Regions from separate parts of the Enterobacter vonholyi genome, predicted to be linked through region 1. Evidence: predicted binding sites of a transcription regulator. Region 1 holds the regulator's gene; the other holds the start of a gene.
What was found. Region 1 encodes LexA, which represses DNA repair genes until DNA is damaged. Its sites were predicted from a motif close to TNCTGTATGTACATACAGNA; they were not measured.
Positions count from the first base shown of each region.

Region 2: AB3N39_RS08510 (metal-dependent hydrolase) is a predicted target of LexA. The motif match lies at 5,546-5,565, and genes of this name have one in related genera.

Region 1 covers NZ_CP162152.1:307,096-314,688, forward strand. Annotated here, with positions in the region: gene gntK (gluconokinase) at 1-29, shown strand, start outside; gene gntU (gluconate transporter) at 33-1,373, shown strand; gene plsB (glycerol-3-phosphate 1-O-acyltransferase PlsB) at 1,490-3,910, opposite strand; gene AB3N39_RS01420 (diacylglycerol kinase) at 4,064-4,432, shown strand; gene lexA (transcriptional repressor LexA) at 4,541-5,149, shown strand; gene dinF (MATE family efflux transporter DinF) at 5,212-6,549, shown strand; gene AB3N39_RS01435 (CsbD family protein) at 6,670-6,879, shown strand; gene zur (zinc uptake transcriptional repressor Zur) at 6,927-7,439, opposite strand; gene AB3N39_RS01445 (cupin domain-containing protein) at 7,555-7,593, shown strand, end outside.
Region 2 covers NZ_CP162152.1:1,788,254-1,795,846, forward strand. Annotated here, with positions in the region: gene chbG (chitin disaccharide deacetylase) at 1-591, shown strand, start outside; gene katE (catalase HPII) at 680-2,929, opposite strand; gene cedA (cell division activator CedA) at 3,133-3,372, shown strand; gene AB3N39_RS08505 (L-cystine transporter) at 3,422-4,813, opposite strand; gene AB3N39_RS08510 (metal-dependent hydrolase) at 4,941-5,531, opposite strand; gene hxpB (hexitol phosphatase HxpB) at 5,633-6,304, opposite strand; gene AB3N39_RS08520 (YniB family protein) at 6,453-6,989, shown strand; gene AB3N39_RS08525 (fructosamine kinase family protein) at 7,026-7,593, opposite strand, start outside.

The DNA of each region.
Region 1 (7,593 bases):
CCATCGAGGTCATTAATAAAAGGCAGTAAGTTTTGAGTACATTAACGCTAGTTTTGACAGCAGTGGGTTCGGTATTGCTGCTGCTGTTTTTAGTGATGAAGGCGCGCATGCACGCCTTTGTTGCTTTGATGGTGGTTTCTATTGGTGCTGGTCTCTTTTCCGGTATGCCGCTCGACAAGATCGCCGCGACGATGGAAAAAGGGATGGGCGGTACGCTGGGCTTCCTGGCGATTGTGGTCGCGCTGGGCGCGATGTTTGGCAAGATTTTGCACGAGACGGGCGCGGTCGACCAGATTGCAGTGAAGATGCTGAAATCCTTTGGCCACAGCCGTGCGCACTACGCGATTGGCCTGGCAGGGCTGATTTGCGCGCTGCCGCTGTTCTTCGAAGTGGCCGTTGTGCTGCTGATAAGCGTCGCATTCTCCATGGCGCGCCATACTGGTACTAACCTCGTGAAGCTGGTCATTCCGCTGTTTGCGGGGGTGGCGGCGGCTGCGGCGTTTCTGCTGCCGGGGCCTGCGCCGATGCTGCTTGCCTCCCAGATGCACGCCGACTTTGGCTGGATGATCCTGATTGGCCTGTGCGCGGCAATCCCGGGGATGATTATCGCCGGTCCGCTGTGGGGCAACTTCATCAGCCGTTACGTTGAGCTGCATATTCCGGATGACGTCACCGAGCCGCACCTGGGCGAGGGCAAAATGCCGTCCTTCGGCTTCAGCCTGTCGCTGATCCTGCTGCCGCTGGTTCTGGTGGGTCTGAAAACCATCGCCGCGCGCTTTGTGCCGGTGGGTTCCAGCGCCTACGAATGGTTCGAGTTCATCGGTCACCCATTTACGGCGATCCTGGTGGCCTGTCTGGTGGCGATTTACGGCCTGGCGATGCGTCAGGGGATGCCGAAAGACCGGGTGATGGAGATTTGCGGTGCGGCGCTGCAGCCTGCGGGCATTATCCTGCTGGTGATCGGTGCCGGCGGCGTGTTCAAGCAGGTGCTGGTGGATTCCGGCGTGGGCCCGGCTCTGGGTGAAGCGCTGACCGGGATGGGCCTGCCGATTGCGGTAACCTGTTTTGTGTTGGCTGCGGCGGTTCGTATCATTCAGGGTTCCGCCACCGTGGCGTGTTTAACCGCCGTGGGTCTGGTGATGCCGGTGATTGAACAGCTGAACTACTCCGGTGCCCAGATGGCCGCGCTCTCTATCTGTATCGCGGGCGGTTCGATTGTGGTCTCTCACGTTAACGACGCCGGCTTCTGGCTGTTCGGTAAGTTTACCGGCGCCACCGAAGCGCAAACCCTGAAAACCTGGACGCTGATGGAAACCATACTCGGCACGACGGGTGCGATTGTCGGGATGATTGCCTTTACGCTGCTCAGCTAAATGCAATGATTTAACAAGGCAGAAAAAAAGGCCCGGTAGCGTTAACGCTTACCGGGCCTTTTATTATGCAGAACGTCAGGCCGGGTCAGGTGAAACCATCACCCGGCTTTTTAACATCACTCGCCCTGCGTGGCGCTCTCAATCGTCAAGCGCACGTCCGAGGTAATCAGCTCTGCGAGCATCTGGTAAACCTTCAGCGTCTCTTCCGGCTCGGCATCGCCTGTATCGCTGATGAAGCCTTCATCACGCAGCGTCAGTACCAGAGAACTAAAGACTGCTTTGTCGAAGAATTCAGGGGCGTTAATGCCGTGCAGAACGGACAGGCGCTGGGCCAGCGTCCGGCTTTCTTTCTCCAGCGTACCGCGGTTGATGGACGGGTTCGCACTCAGCAGCCAGAACGTAATGGCGTAGCGCTGCAGCGTTTCACGCGCACCGGCCGCCAGCAGCTGCAGGGTACGGGAGCGTGACGGATTGATGTGCAGCTCGTCGTTTGAAACGGCGATCAGCCCCTGGCGACGCATCTCTTCCGTCATCTTATCCAGTTCTGTCGCCAGCTCATCCTTACTCCAGCGCAGGAACAGCTCCGCTTTCAGCATCGGATAGATGGTCTCAAGATGGCGCAATAGCTCCTGACGGGAGATATGACGATGCTGGGTAATAATGGCGGCCATGAGCGACGGCAGCATCAGCATATGCGTGATGTTGTTGCGGTAGTAGGTCATCAGCACCGCCTGCTCGCGCGGCAGAATGATGATGTCGCCGATCGTGTCCTTTTCGACTTCAAACTTGTTCATCTGAAGCGCGTGATCGATAAGCTCACTGGCGGTCGCAGAAGGTACGGTCGAATCAACCGAATACGGCACGTTACGCATCATATCCAGATAGCAATCCAGCTGCTCTGTGAGCTGTTCACGGGTCAGCGAGCGCTGGCGCGAAGCCAGAAGCGCCGTACAGCACAGGTTCATGGCGTTAGCCGCACCGGCGTTGTTAATGCGCACCATCAGCTCGGACGCGATGCCGTTAACCGTTGGCGTCAGCCAGGCCGGACGCACCGCTTCGATAGGATCGATGGACTCGCGCCACTCCGGAACGTGATGGTTCAGGTACGTCATCAGCGGCATCGGCTCGCCGAAGTTCACGTAGCCCTGACCAAGATTGCGCAACTTGCTCAAGCCGCGCAGCATCTGCGGCAGGCTCTCTTTCTCTTTGGTCGCGCCACGCAGCTCTTTCGCGTACGTGCCCACTTCCATCACGTGCTCGTAGCCGATGTAGATAGGCACCAGCGTGATCGGACGGGTACCTCCGCGCAGCATGGCCTGGATGGTCATCGACAGCGTGCCGGTCTTCGGATCGAGCAGACGACCGGTACGGGAACGCCCGCCCTCCACGAAGTACTCCACGGAATAGCCGCGGCTGAACAGCTCGCCCAGATACTCGCGGAACACGGTGGAGTAGAGCTTGTTACCCTTGAAGGTACGACGAATAAAGAACGCGCCCAGGCGGCGGAAAATCGGACCTGCTGGCCAGAAATTCAGGTTGATACCGGCAGCAATGTGCGGCGGTACCAGCCCCTGATGATAGAGCACGTAGGAAAGGAGCAGGTAGTCCATGTGGCTGCGGTGGCAGGGGACATAGACAATCTCATGGCCATCATGCGCCAGCTGACGCACGCGCTCGGCGTTATGGACGTTGATGCCCTGATAGAGGCGGTTCCACGTAAAGCCGAGGATACGATCGGAAAGGCGAATCATCTCGTAAGAGAAGTTCGCTGCAATCTCTTCCATCAGCGCAATGGCGTTCTGCTGAGCTTTCTCATGCGAAATTTTCTTGCTGCGCGCTTCATCTTCAACGGCGCGGGCAATCGCTTTGGAAGCCAGCAGCTTGTTGAACAGATCCTGACGCGCCGGGAGGCGTGGCCCTACGGCAGCGAGGCGCTGACGAGCGAAGTGCATACGCGCTACGCGCGCCAGTTTTTGCGCGATGATCTTGTCGGTGCCGTGCTCGTCCGCCATGCGACGCAGCGAAACGGAAGGGGAGAAACGTACAAAGCTGTCGCGTCCCAGCCAGGAGACCGCAAAGAACTTCTGGATGCCGTTAAGCATGCGCAGCGGCGGGTTCTCTTCACCTTTTTCGCGGCCCGGACGACGACCAAACATCACCGATACCGGCACCATCTGCACATCCAGATCGGGGTTGCTGCGGTGCAGGTCGAGATAGTCATGGAACAGCTTGATGGACTCTTCTTTCGGCGTGTAATAGGTAAACACGCGCGGCCCGCCGTGGATGAACACGTAGCGCGGCAGCAGCGTACCGTCAACTTCCAGCGGTTCAAGCGGATCTGGTAAGTCATGCGCCAGACACTGGGCGCGAAGCGTCAGTAAGTCAGCCTTCGAGTTATAAGGCAAAACGTACATAATGGGACGCGACGTATCGAGCCCCAGTTCCAGCGCGGGTTCTGCTGGGATAGACTTGCTTTTTACCAGGATGCTTAATGGTAAATTAAGTAATTTGTAGTAAATTCGTGGCCAGCCGGACATAAACGATGTAAAGCCTCTGGTTAATAATGCAATTGCGGCGCAAGGATAACAGAAAGCGCGCAAAATTTCTGTTGTTACCCGTCATACTTCAGGCTGTAGCGAAACGCGCTACGGCTCCTGTTACTGACGCTCTTTTTTAAAAAGGTTCTTTTAATGGCCAATAATACCACTGGGTTAACACGTATCATCAAAGCCGCCGGCTATTCATGGAAAGGTTTCCGTGCCGCATGGGCCAACGAGGCCGCGTTTCGCCAGGAGGGCGTCGCCGCTATCATCGCGGTGATCGTCGCCTGTTTCCTTGATGTTGATGCTATTACCCGCGTACTTCTTATCGGTTCCGTACTTCTGGTGATGATAGTGGAAATTCTTAATAGCGCTATTGAGGCCGTTGTGGATCGCATCGGTTCCGATTTCCATGAGCTTTCTGGCCGCGCAAAAGACATGGGATCTGCTGCCGTGTTACTGGCGATTATCACTGCCGTTATCACCTGGGTCACGCTGCTTTGGTCACATTTCCGATGAGCCTCGAGGAATAATTAAGTCCCTGGTTTTTTGTGCAGTTTTTGGTTCCAAAATCGCCTTTGACTGTATATACTCACAGCATAACTGTATATACACCCAGGGGGCGGAATGAAAGCGTTAACGACCAGGCAGCAAGAGGTGTTTGATCTCATCCGGGATCATATCGGCCAGACGGGTATGCCACCTACGCGTGCGGAAATCGCGCAGCGTCTGGGTTTCCGTTCTCCGAATGCTGCCGAAGAACACCTGAAAGCGCTGGCGCGTAAAGGCGTGATTGAGATTGTATCAGGCGCGTCACGCGGTATCCGACTGCTAGTAGAAGAAGAGACGGGCATTCCGCTGGTAGGTCGTGTTGCTGCCGGTGAGCCTTTACTGGCACAGCAGCATATTGAAGGTCATTACCAGGTCGATCCAGCCATGTTCAAGCCGAGCGCTGATTTTCTGCTGCGCGTTAGCGGCATGTCGATGAAAGACATCGGTATTCTTGACGGCGATCTGCTTGCGGTACATAAAACGCAGGATGTGCGTAACGGCCAGGTGGTTGTCGCGCGCATTGACGATGAAGTCACCGTCAAACGTCTGAAAAAACAGGGTAACACCGTTCAGTTGCTGCCTGAAAACAACGAGTTCACCCCAATTGTGGTCGATCTCCGCGAACAGAACTTCTCTATCGAAGGTCTGGCAGTAGGCGTGATTCGTAACGGTGAATGGCTGTAATCTCTTCCTGACAGGCTACGCTTCCGCTGTAGCCTGTTCATCTACCTTTCCCGGTATTTCGCATGTCACTACTGACGGCATCAGATAAGGCATTGTGGCGTCTTGCCCTGCCGATGATTTTCTCCAATATTACCGTGCCTTTACTGGGACTGGTTGATACTGCCGTTATAGGCCATCTTGATTCATCAGTTTATCTTGGCGGCGTGGCGATTGGCGCGACGGCAACCAGCTTCCTGTTTATGCTGTTGCTCTTTTTACGCATGAGCACCACCGGTCTTACCGCACAGGCTTATGGTGCGAAAGATCCGCTGCGTCTGGCGCGCGCGCTGGTGCAGCCGCTGATACTCGCGCTTGGCGCGGGTGCATTAATCGTTGTATTGCGGACACCCCTGATCGATCTTGCGCTTCATATCGTTGGCGGCAGCGAGGCGGTACTGGATCAGGCGCGACGTTTCCTTGAAATCCGGTGGCTCAGCGCGCCAGCGTCGCTGGCTAACCTGGTTCTGCTGGGGTGGCTACTGGGCGTTCAGTATGCCCGGGCGCCAGTGATTTTGCTGGTGGTGGGCAACCTTCTCAACATTGTGCTGGATATCTGGCTGGTGATGGGCCTGCATATGAACGTGCGGGGCGCGGCGCTAGCGACGGCGATTGCCGAATACGGGACCTTTATCATTGGCTTGTGGATGGTCTGGCGCGTGCTGTCGATGCGCGGGATCTCACTGGCGCTGCTCAAAACCGCATGGCGCGGCAATATCCGTAAGCTGCTGGCCCTCAACCGTGACATCATGCTGCGCTCGCTGCTTCTTCAGCTCTGCTTCGGCGCGCTGACGGTTTTCGGGGCTCGACTGGGGCCAGAAATCGTGGCGGTCAACGCGATATTGATGACGCTTCTGACCTTTACCGCCTATGCGCTGGACGGTTTTGCCTACGCGGTTGAAGCGCATTCCGGGCAGGCGTACGGTGCGCGAGAAAGCGGGCAGCTTCGGGATGTCTGGCGGGCAGCCTGCCGTCAGTCGGGACTGGTGGCGCTGGCCTTTGGTCTGGTTTACGCCTGCTTTGGTGAGCAGATCGTTGCATTGCTGACGTCTATACCTGCTCTGCGCGAGTTGGCGAGTCACTATCTCCTCTGGCAAGTCATCTTACCGGTGGTCGGCGTCTGGTGTTATCTGCTGGACGGCATGTTTATTGGTGCGACGCGCGGAGCGGAAATGCGCAACAGCATGGCGGTCGCGGCGGCAGGGTTTGGTCTGACGCTGCTAACGCTTCCCTGGCTGGGTAATCACGGTTTGTGGCTGGCCCTGGCCGTCTTCCTCTCGCTGCGCGGGTTATCGCTGGCGTTTATCTGGCACCGCCACTGGCAAAACGATACCTGGTTCTCTTCGCGCCACGATATATCGTGACGGTTAAAGATTCCGAATATGAAATTAACTACGGAATCCTTAACTACAATAATTATCACGTCCAGCAGAAAAGAACGTAACGGACGTTACGACCCGACGCTTAACTAAGAGGACACGATGATGAATAAAGACGAAATCGGCGGCAACTGGAAGCAGTTCAAAGGTAAAGCGAAAGAAAAGTGGGGTAAGCTGACTGATGACGATATGACCGTCATTGAAGGTAAACGCGATCAGCTTGTCGGTAAAATTCAGGAACGTTACGGCTACGCGAAAGATCAGGCGGAAAACGAAGTCAAAGACTGGGAAACCCGTAACGACTACCGCTGGTAACGCTGAATAACCCACAGGGCGGCTCCAGGCCGCCTTTTCTTTTGCCGTTAACGCGGCTTTTTCTTCACCAGGATAGAGTGGTCGTGCTGACACGCGTCCTGATGGCGACAGGCTTCCACCTCCACGCACGCGGAACAGAGCCCGTGCGCCTCAATCACGTTATGACGCAGGGCAAACCCCATTTTCGCTGCCAGCGTATGCATAATGTCTTCCACGCCTTCCGCAGCCTCTTCTTTCACCACGCCGCAGCGGTCACAGATAAACATAGCCGATGTGTGGGTGGGCTGATCGAACAGATGGCACAGCACATAGCTGTTGGTGGATTCCACCTTGTGCACGAACCCTTGTTCAAGCAGGAAATCCAGAGCGCGATAGACCGTCGGCGGCTTTGCCTGCGGCTCGCTTTCGCGGAGCAGGTCGAGCAGATCGTAGGCGCTGATGGCACCCTGCTGCAGGCTCATCAGGCGTAATACTTCAAGGCGCTGCGGAGTCAGGCGCACATTGCGTTGCGCACACAGCTTTTCGGCCTGCGCTAACAGCTCTTTTGTGGACTTATCCATGTAGCACCCCGGATGTTATAGGACGGAAAACCCTCACTTTATCATGTTCTGGTAAAAACGCCGAGATCCACCAGTCTGTGCTATACCTGACCCATTACAAACCGGGAAATAAACAATGAAAAAACCTGACTGTATTCGGCACTGGCGCGACGTA
Region 2 (7,593 bases), 1.5 Mb from region 1:
CCGGAGCTGGGCGTCGGCATGCATTTTGTACTGACGCTCGGGATGCCGCTTTCTCCAATGCCGGGCCTGACGCGCGACGGCCAGCTGGGCAAATGGATTTGGGAACTGGCAGAGCAGGGTGCTCTGCCGCTCGAAGAGATTGCCCGCGAGCTGGAGAGTCAGTTCAACCGCTTTGTTGATGTGTTTGGTAGGGCGCCGACGCACATCGATAGCCATCACCACGTGCATATGATCCCGACGATTTTCCCGATTGTCGCTGATTTCGCAAAGCGCAACGGCGTCGCGATGCGCGTAGATCGGGAGGTGCGCGGATTGCCGGACTGCGCTGTCACCACCACAGAGGGGTTCAGCAGCGCATTTTACGGCGACGAGATTGACGACGCGCTGTTCCTGAAGGTGCTGGATGATTCCGCCGCGCGAGGGGAACGGTCGCTGGAGGTCATGGCGCATCCTGCCTTTGTCGATAACACCGTGCATAAAAGCGCCTACTGCTGGCCGCGCCTGGCGGAGCTGGATGTCCTGACGTCGCCGTCGTTGAAATACGCGATTGCCGAGCGAGGGTATCGTTTGGGGACGTTCGGGGATCTTTGAAATAAAGCCCGGTGGCGGCTTTACCTTACCGGGCCTACAAAACCAATCGAATGTAGGCCGGGTAAGCGCAAGCGCCACCCGGCTTTTTTTACGCCGGTATCTGGTCAATCTTGCTGCTTCGCGACCAGACGCGGTGCGCGGCGAGCAAAACAAACAGCTTCGTCATAAAGGCATCGTCAACGTTATCTCCCTCGACAATGCCGTCCTCACCCTGATCGGCAACCTTCAGCTGCGCCTTAAACTGTCGCGCGTCGCCGGACAGCGCGATCGGCTTCAGGTGCTTATAGGCTTCCAGCAGATAATAGACGGCGTCGCCGTTGGTCAGCAGGCTGGCAATATCCCCGCCCGGCACAATTACCGCATCGACGGTCAGCGATGGCGCACCGGCAAAGGTCGCCGCGACCGGCAGCACAGAACCATCGTCGGCCGTCACTTCACCCATGCGGGAATAGAGCAGTTTGGCATGCACGCCCTGGGTTTTAAGCGCCTGCATAATTCCCAGCACGTCGCTGGCGCGGGTTTTGTCGTTCAGCAGAACGGCGACCACGCGGCCTTTAATCGAGCCGCCCGGCACCGCATACAGGCTCAGAGACGGATCTTTTTTCACCCCGTTAACCTCTTTCGGCGGGGCAAGATTGCGCTGCTCGTCGGTCAGCGTAATGCCCAGGTTATCCGCAACGCTCTGGGCTAGCTGAATATCAATATGCGCCAGCTGATCGACTACCCGCTCGCGGATGTAGGTGCGCACCACTTTGCTCAGCTCAAAGCTGAAGCCGCCGATGATGTGCTGTTGCTCAATCGGCGTCTGGCTGTTCCAGAACAGGCGAGGGTGGGCGTAATATTCGCCGTACGAGGGGCTACGCTCGCGAATTTTGTTGCCATCGATACGCTCCTGGTACGATTCGAAGCCACCGCGTTTCGGCCCGGGAGGGGTTTCACGCGGCCAGTTATCGTTGATGGAGTTCGGCTCATAGTTAGCCGGGTTGGTATCAATATCCTGACGGTGCATCCCGTCGCGCTGGAAGTTATGGTACGGGCAGGTTGGGCGGTTAATCGGAATTTCGTGGAAGTTCGGCCCGCCGAGTCGGCTGATCTGCGTATCGGTATAGGAGAACAGGCGTCCCTGAAGGAGCGGATCGTTGGTGAAGTCCAGCCCCGGCACGATATGCCCCGGGTGGAACGCGGCCTGCTCGTTTTCGGCAAAGAAATTATCCGGGTTGCGGTTGAGCACCATTTTACCTACCAGCTGCACCGGTACCAGCTCTTCCGGGATCAGCTTCGTCGGGTCCAGAAGATCGAAATCGAACTTAAATTCGTCCTCTTCCGGGATGAGCTGCAGACCCAGCTCGTACTCCGGGAAGTCGCCCGCTTCAATGGACTCCCACAGCTCGCGGCGATGGAAGTCCGGATCGCGCCCGGTCAGCTTCTGCGCCTCGTCCCACACCAGCGAGGCTTTACCCGCTACCGGCTTCCAGTGGAAGCGCACAAACGTGGCTTTCCCCTCGGCGTTGATCATCCGGAAGGTGTGGATGCCAAACCCTTCCATGGTGCGGTAGCTGCGTGGAATGCCGCGGTCTGACATCGCCCACATCACGTTGTGCAAGGTTTCAGGCTGCAGGGAGACGTAGTCCCAGAAGGTGTCGTGCGCACTTTGTCCCTGCGGTATGGCCCAGTGGGGCTCCGGTTTTACCGCATGGACAAAGTCAGGAAATTTATGCGCATCCTGAATGAAGAACACCGGGGTGTTGTTGCCGACCAGATCGAAAATCCCCTCTTCGGTATAAAATTTGGTGGCAAAGCCGCGGATATCCCGGACGGTATCTGCCGACCCCGCACCGCCCTGCACGGTGGAGAAACGCACAAACACCGGGGTGATTTTATCCGGGTCGGAGAGGAAATCCGCTTTAGTGATCGCTTTCAGACTCTTATAGGGCTGGAAGTAGCCGTGCGCAGCGGAACCGCGCGCGTGGACGATACGTTCCGGTATCCGCTCGTGGTCGAAGTGGGTAATTTTTTCCCGCAGGATAAAGTCTTCCAGCAGGGTAGGCCCGCGCGCGCCTGCGCGAAGGGAGTTCTGATCGTCAGCAATGCGTACGCCCTGATTGGTGGTGAGCGCAAAACCTTCGCCGCCTTTACGGTGTGGCTCAAGAGATTTCAGCTTCTCGTTTCCCGTATCCGGCGATTTCATGCTTCCCGGTGCGGTAGGCTGTTCTCCCGGCGCGGAAGGGCCAGGCGAGGGGCGGTGAGAGCCGTCAGCAGGGGCGAGAGAGTCCATACCCGGTTGAGATTCTTCAGTGCCATGAATCGGTGATTGATGTGTTTTATCTTTGTTCGACATTGCACGCTTCTCCTTTATCCATTGCTAAAAACCCTATTAAGGATAGAACAATGTCGCGAGATGGCTCGCGAACTAAGAGTTTTCATATGACGTGATTAACGAAAGGAGCCCTCTCACCCACTCGGGGCGCGACGGAAGGCAGCAGGATCGGCTATCATAGAGTTTTCCTGCTTCAAGAATTTGCTTTAGTGAACCAGTCGCTTATGAAACCTCTTCGTCAACAAAACCGCCAGGTAATTAGCTATGTGCCCCGCGTTGAGCCCGCGCCGCCTGACCATGCCCTGAAAGTGGAGGGTTTTCGCGATGTCTGGCTGCTGCGGGGGAAATACGTGGCCTTTGTGCTGATCGGCGAACATTTCCGTCGCTCACCCACCTTTACGGTGCCGGAGTCAGCGCAGCGATGGGCGATGCAGATCCGCCAGGATGAAGAGGTTGAGGAATAACAGCCATAAAAAAACCGCCATCAGGCGGTTTTTTTATTTCAGACGGTGATTAACGGTGCGCCAGCTCGGCGTCGTCTTCACTTTCCAGAATCGTTTTGTCGGTCTGCTTCAGCCACTGGCTGGTCAGCGTGCCGGCGGTCATGGAGCCGCTCACGTTCAGCGCGGTACGACCCATGTCGATCAGCGGTTCAACGGAGATCAGCAGGGCGACCAGCGTCACGGGCAGACCCAGCGCAGGCAGCACAATCAGCGCGGCGAAGGTTGCGCCACCGCCAACACCCGCAACGCCTGCGGAGCTTACGGTAACAATCCCGACCAGCGTGGCGATCCAGACCGGATCAAGTGGGTTGATGCCGACTGTAGGAGCAACCATCACCGCCAGCATCGCCGGGTACAGACCCGCACAGCCGTTCTGACCAATGGTAGCACCAAAGGAGGCAGAGAAGCTGGCGATGGATTCAGGCACGCCCAGACGACGGGTCTGCGCTTCCACGTTCAGCGGGATAGACGCGGCGCTGGAGCGGCTGGTGAAGGCAAAGGTCAGTACCGGCCAGACTTTACGGAAGTACTTCAGCGGGCTGACGCCGTTCACGCCCAGCAAGATGCCGTGCACCACGAACATAATGCCCAGGCCCAGATAAGAGGCGACAACGAAGCTGCCCAGCTTGATGATGTCCTGCAGGTTAGAGCCGGCAACCACTTTGGTCATCAGCGCCAGCACGCCGTACGGGGTCAGCTGCATCACCAGACGTACCAGCTTCATCACCCAGCTTTGCAGGGTATCAATCGCGGTCAGCACGCGTTCGCCTTTAGGCGCGTCGTCTTTCAGCAGCTTCAACGCCGCTACGCCCAGGAACGCGGCGAAAATAACCACGCTGATGATCGAGGTTGGGCTCGCACCGGTCAGGTCAGCAAACGGGTTCTTCGGAATGAAGGAGAGCACCATCTGCGGCACGGTCAGATCAGCCACTTTACCAACGTAGTTGGTTTGAATCGCGGTCAGACGCGCCGTTTCAGCGGTACCCTGAACCAGGCCTTCTGCGGTCAGGCCAAACAGGTTGGTGACCAGCACACCCACCAGCGCGGCAATCAGCGTGGTGAACAGCAGCGTACCTATGGTCAGGAAGCTGATTTTTCCCAGCTGAGTCGCGTTATGCAGGCGGGCAACGGCGCTCAGAATAGAGGCGAACACCAGCGGCATAACGATCATCTGCAGCAGCTGGACATAGCCGTTACCGACGATGTTGAACCACTGAATGGAATCTTTAAGAACTGGATTATCGGAGCCATAAATTGCCTGTAATGCCAGACCAAATACGACACCCATGGCCAGACCAACCAGCACCTTTTTCGCCAGGCTCCACTGTTTGTGGCGCGCCTGCGCGAGAAGCAATAGCAATACAGCGAACACAACGACGTTCGCGATGAGTGGAAAATTCATCCCCGTTCTCCTGATTTATTATCGGGTCGGTTTTTACCGATCCTGTTGGCGGAAGGTTAGCAGAAGTGTGATGTAGCGCTTATATCCAAATGGAATGGGTTATGACAAATGGGATAAATTTGTTGGTTTACTGTTCAATCTGGTGATGAATAAAGCGATTAAACTGAAATTGCAGCGAATTAATCATCTGGGAAGACCAGCGGACTGCACTGTTTTCGGGCAACGTTTGCGGCATCCAGACGGCGTAAGCAAACAGCGCCATGCACAATACCCGCTCAAGCTGGTTACCTTTTTGCGGCGCAAGGATGGGAAAACGGAAACGCCAGCGGCAGGGCCAAAGTAGCGGCACGCCCGCAGGCGTCAGCATATCGGCAAGGATATGGCTTAAATAGCCCAGCACCATCCCCTGGATAGCGTCAGCGGGGACGATCCAGCTTTCGGGCACTTTTAAATAGAACAGCGTCAGCAGGCCAAACACGGCCAGCAGGCTGTGCGTAAACCCCCGGTGGCCGAACGCGCGGGCGATGGGTTTAGACACCCACTTCAGGCGCTGTCCCAGGAAGGACTTGGGGTGGTCGATGTCGGGCAGCAGACAGGTCAATACGGCGGAAGGAACAATATGCCACCAGTCCCCCTGTGCCAGCACGGGGGTAAGTTCAGCGTTTTTGGCAAATACTGCGCACGCGATTGAAAAAAGCAGGTGGCCTTCCGCCGTCATGATAAAACCCACAAAACTGTCAATTCATACAGTATAGGGTTTTTATACAGTAGGCGGAAGAGGTGACGGTGTAACTGTTTGTCACAAACCGGAGGAGGGCGTTAACCGCCCTGCAGATGATGCGCCGTGAGTTCTGCCAGTGAATTTAGCTTCACATCGGCGAGGGCAAACCGGGGATCGTGGCGTCCTTCTTCCGCAGGCACCACAATGGAGCGCATCCGCGCGGCTTTAGAGGCGACCATGCCGTTAACGGAGTCTTCCAGCGCAACGCAGTTGAGGGGATCCAGGCCGAGCTTAGCGGCGCAGTCTAGATAGACCTGCGGGTGCGGCTTGCTGTAAGGCAATTTTTCAGCGGACGCCAGCGCGTCGAAACTGTCGCGCAGTTCAAACATGACGAGCACTTTTTCCAGCATATGCAGCGGTGAAGCCGAGGCCAGTCCGACCTTCAGCCCCTGGGCTTTACACAGCGCGACGGCCTCACGTACGCCGGGCAGCAGCGGCTTGTTCTCTTCCACCAGCGAAATGGCACGGCTGATAATGCGTGCGGTCACCTCGTCTCGCCCCGGTCCAGTCCACGGCTGTTGGGCAAACCACAGGTCAACCACCATGTCGATGCGCAGGCCCAGCGTATCGGGTAGTTCATTACGGCGGCTGATATCCACGCCCAGGCTGGCCATAACGTCCAGTTCGGCGCGATCCCACAGCGGTTCGGAATCGATCAGTAATCCATCCATGTCAAAAATTGCGGCAAGTATTTGGCGCGGTGTCGACATCACAACGTCTCCTTATCCAGGGTGTACGACAGACGATAAGTGCTAAGCACAATCTGCAATTTAGCATATTGCTTTTAAAGAGCGGGCGAAATTGATGACCAGCAGGTAGACTTAGGCACAAATAACGCGTCTTTATGAAGAGGAACTGATGACGTATCAACAAGCTGGACGCATTGCGGTCTTAAAACGTATTGCAGGCTGGGTGATTTTTATTCCTGCCGTCATTTCTACGCTGATTTCTGTACTCAAATTTATGTACGACCACAGCGAAAAACAGCCGGGTATCAATGCGGTAATGCTTGATTTTGCGCATGTTATGATTGAGATGATGCGTTTCAATACGCCATTTTTGAATGTCTTCTGGTTTAACTCACCCACCCCGGATTTTCATCAACAGCTGAATATCGGCTTTTGGGTGATATACGCCCTGATCTTTGTCGCGCTGGCACTGCAGGCCTCTGGGGCGCGAATGAGCCGTCAGACGCGCTTTTTACGCGAAGGCGTTGAGGATCAGTTGATTCTGGAGCAGGCCAAAGGCCCGGAAGGCATGAGTCGGGAGCAGATTGAATCCCGCATTGTTGTGCCGCGTCACACCATTTTCCTGCAAATTTTCCCGCTCTATATTCTTCCCGTGATTATCATTGTGGCGGGATATTTCTTCTTCTCACTGCTCGGTTTTCTGTAAGCGACACGGGTGGCTGCATAGCCACCCGTTCGCGTCTCAGGCGGCAAGCATACGCTCAAGTGCCCGCTGCGCGTTAACAAGGTGTTCTCCGCCAAAAAGAATGGCTCGGTTCATCAGGGTATAAAGCTGATACACCGGCTGCCGGTCGAGAAAACCGGGCGGCAGGGGGGAAACAGACTGGTATCCGTCGTATATCTGCGGCGGCTGCTCCGGATGAAGCGGCAGCATGGCAAGATCGCACTCTCTGTCACCCCAGTAGCAGGCCGGGTCAAAGATGTAGGGGCCGTTGGGACCCAGCGCGCAGTTATCGGACCACAAATCGCCGTGGAGCAGAGACGCCTGAGGCTGGTGGGAGGCCAGGCGCTGCTGCACGTGCTCGACGATGGCATCAATATTGCCAAATTCCAGCCCTTTTTCGGCGGCAAGTTCAAGCTGCCAGCCAATGCGCTGCTCGGCAAAAAAAGTCGACCAGCGACGCTGCCAGGCATTGGGTTGTGGCGTGGTGGAGAGGTCGTTGTCAAAATCGAGCCCAAACTGCGGCTGGTCGCTCCACTGATGGAGGCGCGCTAGCTGCTGGCCAAGAATGAATGCATTATGCGCGTCC